Regions from separate parts of the Pseudomonas knackmussii B13 genome, predicted to be linked through region 3. Evidence: riboswitches for the same ligand, from Rfam matches in the RefSeq annotation. Region 3 holds a riboswitch; each other region holds the start of a gene.
The links. Region 3 has a riboswitch for cobalamin ahead of PKB_RS04130 (TonB-dependent receptor domain-containing protein). Riboswitches for the same ligand answer to the same signal wherever they lie in the genome.
Positions count from the first base shown of each region.

Region 1: it holds a riboswitch for cobalamin, as region 3 does, so the genes downstream of both, cobO (cob(I)yrinic acid a,c-diamide adenosyltransferase) here and PKB_RS04130 (TonB-dependent receptor domain-containing protein) in region 3, are expected to answer to the same signal.
Region 2: it holds a riboswitch for cobalamin, as region 3 does, so the genes downstream of both, cobW (cobalamin biosynthesis protein CobW) here and PKB_RS04130 (TonB-dependent receptor domain-containing protein) in region 3, are expected to answer to the same signal.

Region 1 is NZ_HG322950.1:1,607,921-1,611,134, forward strand. Features, by position in the region: gene PKB_RS07725 (ABC transporter ATP-binding protein) at 1-314, opposite strand, end outside; gene PKB_RS07730 (ABC transporter permease) at 311-1,459, opposite strand; cobalamin riboswitch at 1,638-1,859, shown strand; gene cobO (cob(I)yrinic acid a,c-diamide adenosyltransferase) at 2,115-2,726, shown strand; gene PKB_RS07740 (cobyrinic acid a,c-diamide synthase CobB) at 2,726-3,214, shown strand, end outside.
Region 2 is NZ_HG322950.1:707,446-710,659, forward strand. Features, by position in the region: gene cobN (cobaltochelatase subunit CobN) at 1-812, opposite strand, end outside; gene cobW (cobalamin biosynthesis protein CobW) at 912-1,967, opposite strand; cobalamin riboswitch at 2,059-2,250, opposite strand; gene PKB_RS03310 (cobalamin biosynthesis protein) at 2,348-2,752, shown strand; gene cobM (precorrin-4 C(11)-methyltransferase) at 2,788-3,214, shown strand, end outside.
Region 3 is NZ_HG322950.1:858,445-861,658, forward strand. Features, by position in the region: gene PKB_RS04130 (TonB-dependent receptor domain-containing protein) at 1-1,582, opposite strand, end outside; cobalamin riboswitch at 1,678-1,876, opposite strand; gene dxs (1-deoxy-D-xylulose-5-phosphate synthase) at 1,913-3,214, opposite strand, start outside.

The DNA.
Region 1 (3,214 bases), 750 kb from region 3:
ACGTTCTCCGCGACGGTCAGCGAGGAGAACAGCGCGCCGTTCTGGAACAGCACGCCGAAGCGCCGCTCCAGCGGCGAGCGCTGTTCGGCGGAAAGCGCCAGCAGGTTCTGGCCGAACACCCGCACCTCGCCCTCCTGTGGCCGGCGCAGGCCGACGATGCTGCGCAGCAGAACAGACTTGCCGGTGCCCGAGCCGCCGACCACGCCGAGGATCTCGCCACGGCGCACGTCGAGGTCGAGGTGCTCGTGCACTGCGTGGTCGCCGAAGCGGTTGCACAGGTCGCGGACCTGGATGATGGGTTCGTCCGTGTTCACCAGCCCATCTCCATGAAGAACAGCGCGGCCACCGCGTCGAGCAGGATCACCACGAAGATCGACTGCACCACCGCCGAGGTGGTGTGCTCGCCCACCGATTGCGCGCTGCCGCTGACGCGGAAGCCTTCCAGGCAGCCGATCACGGCGATCAGGAAGGCGAAGATCGGCGCCTTGACCATGCCGACCAGGAAGTGCTGCAAGGATATGTCGTTCTGCAGGGTGACGATGAACAGCCGCGGCGAAATGTCCAGGGCCAGCGCGCAGACCACGCCGCCGCCGGCGATGCCGGCGAGCATGGCGAGGAAAGTCAGCATGGGCAGCACCAGCAGCAGGGCGAGCACCCGTGGCAGCACCAGCAGCTCCATGGGGTCGAGGCCGAGGGCGCGGATGGCGTCGATTTCCTGGTTCGACTTCATCGAGCCGATCTGCGCGGTGAAGGCGCTGGCGGTGCGCCCTGCGAGCAGGATGGCGGTGAGCAGCACGCCGAATTCGCGCAGGAAGGAGAAGCCGACCAGGTCGACGGTGTAGATGGCCGCGCCGAACTTGTTCAGCACCGTGGCGCCGAGGAAGGCCACCACGGCGCCGACCATGAAGGTCAGCAGCGCCACGATCGGCACCGCGTCCAGGCCAGTCTGCTCCATGTGCGCGGCCAGGGAGGTGGGGCGCCAGCGGCGCGGGTTGAGCATGCAGCGCAGCAGGCTCTCGAGGGTGAGACCGATGAAGCCGAGCACGCCGACCAGGTCGCTGCGGAAGGCGAGCATGGCGCGGCCGATGCGTTCCAGCAGATCGATCAGGGCGTTGCCCGGGGGCGGCGTGCGCTCTTCCAGCCGGCATTGCCCGATGGAGGTGCCGACCGCGCGGAGCAGGGCGCGGCGCTCGGCCGGCACGTTGGCGGCCAGTTCGTCCAGGTGTTGCAGGCCGGTGCTGCCCAGCAGGTCGGCGAGCAGACTGGCGCCGGCGGTGTCGAGCGCGCCGAGGCCGTCGAGATCGCAATGCGCGGCTTGGCGGTGCTGGGCGTCGAGGCCGGCTATCTGCTTCTGCAGGTCGGCGAAGTGGGCGAGTGTCCAGTCGCCGCTGATGCGCAGCAGGGGCGGGGAGGCGGAGGTGTCCAGGCGCAGCTGGCTGGTCTGAGTGGTTTCGGTCATGCCGGCGAGTCTAGCGGAGATAACCGCCGCCTTCATTGCACGCAAGGCGCAAGACAAATGAGCCGTGCGGCGATGGACATCCTTCCAGCTGCAATCCGTCCGGCAGCGCGGGCGCCGTCGGCCGCCGCTCTCGAAGGCCTGGCTGGCGTCGATTGACCGGCCACCCCGCCAGCCTCTAAGCTGCGCGCCTGCTACAGGTGCCTTCAGATCCGTCTGAAGGTGAAACAGGGAAGCCGGTGACACCGACTCGAATCGGTCATTCCGGCGCTGCCCCCGCAACGGTAGGCGAGTCAGACGATCGCAATGGCCACTGTGCTCCGGCATGGGAAGGCGCGATCGGGGAAGTCCATACGGACCTCCACTCGCGAGCCCGGAGACCGGCCCGTAGCGCAGACGACGTGCAGGAAGCCGTCGGCCGCGTGCCTTCCTGACCGCGATCCGACCGCCCCGACGTCCTCAAGGTTTTGTACCGCGCGGGTGAGAGCGGTGGAGCGATCAGGCAGATGAGCATTTCTCTTGCAGCCACGGCCCCAGGCCGCGCGGCTGTCGTCCGTCGTCATCCTGCGGTCATTGCCGCCGCGTCCTTCATCCCGCCCCTTCAGCCCCGGCGCACGAGCGTCGCGAGCACGGCCGCCCGTGGCCAGGAGAATCCCCGATGAGCGAATCCGTGGAAAAGGACGAGCGCCACCGCGCACGCATGCAGCGCAAGAAAGCGGTGATCGACGAAATGATCGCCCAGGCGCAGGACGAGCGCGGCGTGCTGCTGGTGCTCACCGGCAACGGCAAGGGCAAGAGCAGCTCGGCCTTCGGCATGCTCGCCCGCGCCCTCGGCCACGGTATGCAGGCTGGCGTGGTGCAGTTCATCAAGGGCGCCGCCACTACCGGTGAAGAAGCCTTCTTCCGTCGCTTCCCCGAGCAGGTGCGCTATCACGTGATGGGCGAGGGCTTCACCTGGGAAACCCAGGACCGCCAGCGCGACATCGAGAAGGCCCGGCAGGCCTGGGATGTTGCGCGCGAACTGCTGGCCGACCCGGCCGTAGGTCTGATCGTCTTCGACGAACTGAACATCGCCCTCAAGCACGGCTACCTGGAGTTGGAGACGGTGCTCGCGGATATCGCCGCGCGCCCCGCGCACCAGCATGTGATCGTCACCGGCCGCGCCGCGCAGCCGGGGATGATCGAGGCCGCCGACACCGTCACCGAGATGGGCCTGGTCAAGCACGCCTTCAAGGCCGGGATCAAGGCGCAGAAAGGGGTGGAGTTCTGATGCCGCAGGCGCGCCAGTGCCCGGCGCTGCTGATCGCTGCGCCGGCCTCCGGGCAGGGCAAGACCACCGTCACCGCCGCCCTGGCCCGCCTGCACGCGCGCCAGGGGCGCAAGGTGCGGGTGTTCAAGGTCGGCCCGGACTTCCTCGACCCGATGATCCTCGCCCGCGCCAGTGGTGCGCAGGTCTACCAGCTCGATCTGTGGATGGTTGGCGAGGCGCAGAGCCGACGGCTGCTCTGGGAAGCGGCGGGAGAGGCCGACCTGATCCTCATCGAGGGGGTGATGGGCCTGTTCGACGGCACGCCGTCCGCCGCTGACCTCGCGCGCACCTTCGATGTGCCGGTGCTCGGTGTGATCAATGGCCAGGCCATGGCGCAGACCTTCGGCGCCCTCGCCGTGGGCCTCGCCACCTACCAGCCGGGCCTGCCGTTCTCCGGCGTGCTCGGCAACCGTGTCGGCAGCCAGCGCCACAGCGACCTGCTGCGCGAA
Region 2 (3,214 bases), 150 kb from region 3:
GACTGGGCGAAGCCGGTGGTGTTGATGATGAGTTCGGCGCCGGCCTCGTCCAGCAGCGCTTCGACCTGCTCCAGGCAGGCGGCTTCCTTGAGGCTGGCGACGGCGATCGGCAACGGGTTGAGCTGCTGGGCGCGCAGGCGTTCGCAGAAGCTGTCGATGAAGCCGGTGTTCGCCGCCTGCAGGTGGGTGCGATAGAACAGCAGCGCGGCGACGGGCCAGTCCGCATTCCACTCGGCTTGCCAGTGGGCGAGGGTGGCTGCGGGTTGTCGTGGATGGTGCAGCGCCACACGCGGCAAGGTGTGCGGCTCGCGCCACGGGTAGTCGCGCTTCAGGTACTGCGCGGCCAGGCAGGCGAAGAACTGTTGGGCGTTGTCCAGGCCGCCTTGGCGCAGGTACTGCCAGAGGCGTTCGGCCTCGGGCGGCGGGACAGTGCAGAGGGCGGTCAGCTCGGGATCGGGCTTGTCGTCGCCGGGGACGAGGACGAGCGTGGCGCCGCGCTCGGCCAGCGCCACCAGCTGTTCGATGCCGTAGCGCCAGTAGCCAACGCCGCCATGCACCGAGATCAGGATGACCTTCGCGTGCTGCAGCACCTCGTCGACGTAGAGGTCCACCGAGGCATGGTTCTGCAACTGCATGGGGTTGGCCAGGCGCAGGCTCGGGTAGTCCTCCGGCAGCGCGCGGGCGGCCTCGGCGAGCAGCGCGAGGTGCGAGTCGCCGCTGCAGAGGATCACCAGCTCGGCGGGCGTCTGGGCCAGGTGGGCGATGCCGTCGTCGGGGACGAAGCCGCCGGGTTGGGTGCGCAGCAGGTGCATGGAGCAGCCTCGGTGGTGGCTCTTCGTAGGAGCGAGCTTGCTCGCGAACCAAACCCCGCTGCGGAGTTGTTCGCGAGCAAGCTCGCTCCTACAAAAGCGTTATTGCGCCAGCGCCGTGCGCAGCTCGTTGGTGATGGCCGCCTGGTCCAGCTCCTGGCCGATCACCACCAGGCGCGTGGCGCGGGTTTCGTCGCTCAGCCACTTGCGGTCGAAGTGCTTGTCGAAGCGCTTGCCGACGCCCTGGATCAGCAGGCGCATGGGTTTGCCGGGGATGGCGGCGAAGCCCTTGATGCGCAGGATGCCGTGGCGCTCGACGAGTTGGCCGAGGGCTTCCAGCAGCGCGCGCTCCTCGACTTCCGGCAGGTCGACGTGGAAGGAGTCGAACTCGTCGTGGTCGTGGTCCTCGTGCCCTTCGTGATCGTGGTGGGTCGGACGGCTGTCGATATGCAGCTCGGCCTCGGCGTTCAGTCCCAGCAGCACCGAGAGCGGCAGCTGGCCGGCGCTGGCCTCGATGATCTTCACCGCCGGCGGCAGCTCCTCGGCGACGTGCGCGCGCACCTGGGCGAGGGTGTCGGCGTCGAGCAGGTCGGCCTTGTTCAGAACCACCAGGTCGGCGCTGGCGAGCTGGTCTTCGAACAGTTCGTGCAGCGGCGATTCGTGGTCGAGGTTCGGGTCCTGCTTGCGCTGCTCGTCCACTTGCTCGGGATGCGCGGCGAAGGTGCCGGCGGCCACGGCCGGGCTGTCGACCACGGTGATCACTGCGTCGACGGTGCAGGCGTTGCGGATTTCCGGCCACTGGAAGGCCTGCACCAGCGGCTTGGGCAGGGCCAGGCCGGAGGTCTCGATGAGGATCTGGTCGAGGTCGCCGCGGCGGGCCACCAGCTCGCGCATCACCGGGAAGAACTCTTCCTGCACGGTGCAGCACAGGCAGCCGTTGGCCAGCTCGAAGACGCGGCCGACGGCTTCTTCTTCCGTGCAGCCGATGGAGCATTGCTTGAGGATTTCGCCGTCGATGCCGAGCTCGCCGAACTCGTTGACGATCACCGCGATGCGGCGGCCTTCTGCGTTGTCGAGCATGTGCCGGAGCAGGGTGGTTTTGCCGGCGCCGAGGAAGCCGGTGACGATGGTGACGGGGAGCTTGGCCAGGGTTTGCATGTTCGCCTCTGCGCAGAGGACGGGATGCAGAGGCGCGCGCACGGAGCAGCCGTGCAACGGAAGCCGCCACCCGGATCACCCCGCCCGGTTGTCGTAATGCTGGTGCGAGGCAGGTCTCCTGGCTCGCGATCCGGCTTTCGCCTCGTCCTTCGCCTTCCCACCTTGCGGCAGTGGCATTCGAAGGAGTTCCGATCGCTTACAGTTGCGGGGGCAGCCGTGGCTTGGACCACGTTCCCTCTTAGCTTCGGCGCGCGGCCGAAGAACCTCGAAGGCGCACAGGCTACGCAGGCCGCCTGGGTCGGTCAATCGCCACCCGGCCGTTGACGGCGCGCGGGGCCCGTGCTGAGCTGCCCGGCGATTCCCCGCCCGAGGAGGCCCGCATGATCCTGGTTGCCGGATTGGGCTGCCGCAAAGATTGCGGCGCCGACGAACTGCTCGCCCTGCTGCGGGCCTGCCTGCGCGAAGCCGGGCTCGACGAGACGCTGCTGAAAGCCTTGGCCAGCAGCGAGGCCAAGGCGCTGGAGGGCGGCTTGCGCGAACTCGCGCGCCAGTTGCGCTTGCCGCTGGAGCTGCTGCCCGCCGAGCGCCTGTTGCCCTACGAAAGCCAGCTCAGCTCGACCTCGGCGCTGGCGCGCCAGGCCACCGGCAGCCCCGGTGTGGCCGAAGCCTCTGCGCTGGCGCTGGCCGAGGCGCTGGCAGAGGGCCCGGCGCGCCTGGTGCTGACCAAGCGCCGCAGTGCCAATGCCACCTGCGCGCTGGCCATGGCGCCAGTCGGGCTGGGGTAGACTGCGCACCTTTCCCGATCCGAAGCGAAGCCAGCATGACGGTCTATTTCATCGGCGCCGGTCCCGGCGATCCCGAGCTCATCACGGTCAAGGGCCAGCGCCTGGTGCGCACGTGTCCGGTGATCCTCTATGCAGGCTCGCTGGTGCCTGAAGCGGTGCTGGAAGGGCACAGCGCGGAGGTGGTGGTGAACACCGCCGAGCTGCACCTGGAGCAGATCATCGCGCTGTTTGCCGAGGCCCACGCCAAGGGCCAGGACGTGGCCCGCGTGCACTCCGGCGACCCCTCGCTGTACGGCGCCATCGGCGAGCAGATCCAGCACCTGCGCAGCCTCGGCATCCCCTACGAGATCGTCCCCGGCGTCACTGCGACGGCTGCCTGCGCCGCGCTGCTGGGCTGCGAGCTGACACTGCCGGATATCTCGCAGACGCTGATCCTCACCCGCTATGCGAGCAAGACGAAGA
Region 3 (3,214 bases):
CGCCGAACTGGCGGTCCAGGTCCAGGCTCAGGGTGCGGCGGGCGCGGCGCGGCAGGGTGTGGCCGGTGTCGCGGTCACGCGGGTCGATCACCGCTACGCCGAGGTTGGCTTGCCAGCCGTAGACCTCACGCGCCCAGTTCGCCTCGAAGCCGTTGATGCGCGCCTTGGCGATGTTCTCCGGCTGGTTGGCGGTGCTGTCCCAGGCGATCAGGTCGTCGACCTCGGTGCGGTAGATCGAGGCGTCCAGGTGGTTGCCGTCGAACTCGCCGCGCCATTGCAGCTCGTAGGTCTTCGAGGTCTCGGCCTTGAGGTTCGGGTTGCCGGCGCCGGGGTAGTAGAGGTCGCTGAAGGTCGGCGCGCGGAAGCCCTCGCCGTAGCTGGCGATCCAGCTCTGCTTGTCGCCCACCGGCAGGGTCAGGGCGCCGTTCCAGCTGTTCTGCGTGCCGTAGCGCTGGTTGTCGTCGTGGCGCAGGCCCAGCTCAGTGGAGAAGGCGTCGGCCTTGAAGCTGTGCTGGGCGAAGAAGGCGTGGTTCTCGCGGCTGTCCTCGGCGAACGTGGTGCTGCCGTCGACCTGGTCTTCGTACCAGTCGGCGCCCAGGGCCAGTTGGTTGCGCGGGTCCAGCTGCAGGCGGTTGATCCAGCTCGCCGAGTGGCGGGTGGTTTCCAGGCTGCCGTTGTTCCAGTCCTCGGCGGCGCCGACCGCCTTGTTGCGGTCGTAGCTGCGGCCCAGTTCGACGCGGCTGCTCCACATGTCGGTGAGCTGGCCTTCGAGGTAGCCGCTGTAGCTGCTGACACGGAACTCGTCGTGAGGCAGGCCCGGCGCGTAGCTGTAGGCGTCGTCGTATTCGCTGTCGCCGCGCTGGTCGTTGAGGCTGAAACCGGCCTTCCAGTCGTCGTTCAACTGGTGGTCGAGGTTCAGGTGCACGGCCTTGTTGCGCCGGCCGTCGTCGTCGCTGTCGGCGCCGCGGTTGTCGCGGGTCATGTCCCAGCCCTGGGTTTCGTCGAGGCTGGCGCCGAGGTTGAAGCGGGTGCGCTCGTCGCCACCGGCCAGCGAGGCGCTGCGCTCGAAGGTGCCGTGGTTGCCCGCCGCCAGGCGTACTTCCGGGTGCAGGCCGGTTTCGCCGCGACGGGTGAAGATCTGGATCACCCCGCCGATGGCGTCGGCGCCGTACAGCGAGGAGCGCGGACCGCGGGTCACTTCGACGCGCTCGATGTTGTCGATGCTCAGGTAGTCCAGGCGGGCGATGCCGCTGCTCGCCGAGGCGATGCGCTGGCCGTCGACCAGCACCAGGGTCTGCGCGGTGTTGCTGCCGCGCACCGAGTAGCTGATCAGCCCGGCGGCAGTGCTCACCTGCACGCCCGGCACGCGCTGCAGCAGCTCAGGCACGCTGCGGGCCTGCAGGCGCTCGATGTCGTCGCGGGTGAACACGGTGTTGGCCGAGGTGGCCTGGTCGCGCGGCTGCGCCATGCGCGCCGAGGTGATGACCATGTCCGGCAGCTTGTAGGCCTGCTCGGCATCGGTCGCGGCGAAGGAAGCCCCGGGCAGTACGGCGACGGCCAAGGCGAGACGGGAAAGCTTCATGGATTGGAATCCTCAAAAGTACGTCGGCGACTTTCGAGGAGGGCGGACAAGGACGGCTCGCGGCCGTGCTTGACGGTGCGGCCCTCCGCAACACCAGTCGGATCGCGTCGAGGGCGGTCTCCGGGCTGCCGACACGCACGCTCGCGGCCTTCCCATGCGTGTCGCACAGTGGCGGATCGGAGCGCGGCAGGCCGTGGCCTGCGGTCGGTTACCGTTGCGGGGGCAGCGCAGGTCTTTCACCTGCTTCCCGTTACCTCGAACGAAAACGGGCGCACCTTATAAGGGTGCGCCCGTCGCTGCAAGGCTCAGGGGGAGCAATGCGCCTAGCGGTCAGCCCAGCTGCGCCAGGCGCTCGGCGATGGCGCGCTCGATGCCGGCCGCGTCGAGGCCGCACTCGGCAAGCATCTGGCTCGGCTTGGCGTGCTCCACGTAGTAGTCCGGCAGGCCCAGGTGGAGGATCGGCTGCTGGCGGTTCTCGTGGGCGAGGAACTCGCTGACGGCGGCGCCGGCGCCACCCATCACGGCGTTCTCCTCGATGGTCACCAGCAACTCGTGGCTGTCGGCCAGCTCACGCACCAGGGCTTCGTCGAGCGGTTTGACGAAGCGCATGTCGACCACGGTCGCGTCGAAGCGCTCGGCCACCTGCAGGGCTTCGGCCAGCTGCACGCCGAAGGCGAGGATGGCGACCTTGCCGGCGCTGCCGCGGCGGCGAACCACGCCCTTGCCGATTTCCACCGGCTCCAGCGCCGGTTCGATCGGGGTGTTCGGGCCGCTGCCGCGCGGGTAGCGCACTGCCGCCGGGCCTTCGAACAGGTAGCCGGTGGTCAGCAGCTTGCGCAGCTCGTCTTCGTCGCTGGGCGTCATCACCAGGATGCCGGGGATGCAGCGCAGGTAGGAGAGGTCGAAGCTGCCCGCGTGGGTCGGGCCGTCTTCGCCGACCAGGCCGGCGCGGTCGATGGCGAAGAGCACGTCGAGGTTCTGCACTGCGACGTCGTGGATCAGCTGGTCATAACCGCGCTGCAGGAAGGTGGAGTAGATCGCCACCACCGGCTTGACGCCGTCGCAGGCCATGCCGGCCGCCAGGGTCACGGCGTGCTGCTCGGCGATGGCGACGTCGAAGTAGCGGTCCGGGAAGCGCTCGGCAAAGGCGACCAGGTCGGAGCCTTCCTTCATCGCCGGGGTGATGCCGACAAGGCGCGGGTCCTGCGACGCCATGTCGCACAGCCACTGGCCGAACACGTTCGAGTACTTCGGACCGCCGGCCTTCTTCGGCGCGGCGCCGGCCGGCTCCAGCTTGGTGATCGCGTGGTAGCCGATGGGGTCCAGTTCCGCCGGGCCGAAGCCCTTGCCCTTCTTGGTGATCACGTGGAGGAACTGCGGGCCCTTGAGGTCGCGCATGTTGCGCAGCGTGGCGACCAGGGTCGGCAGGTCGTGGCCGTCGATCGGGCCGATGTAGTTCCAGCCCAGCTCCTCGAAGAGGGTGCCGGGGACCAGCATGCCCTTGGCGTATTCCTCGGTGCGGCGGGCGATCTCCCAGGCGCCGGGCAGGCGCGAGAGCACCTTCTTGCTGCCTTCGCGCATGCTGCTGTAGGTGCGGCTGGAGAGGATCTTCGCCAGGTAGTTCGACAGGCC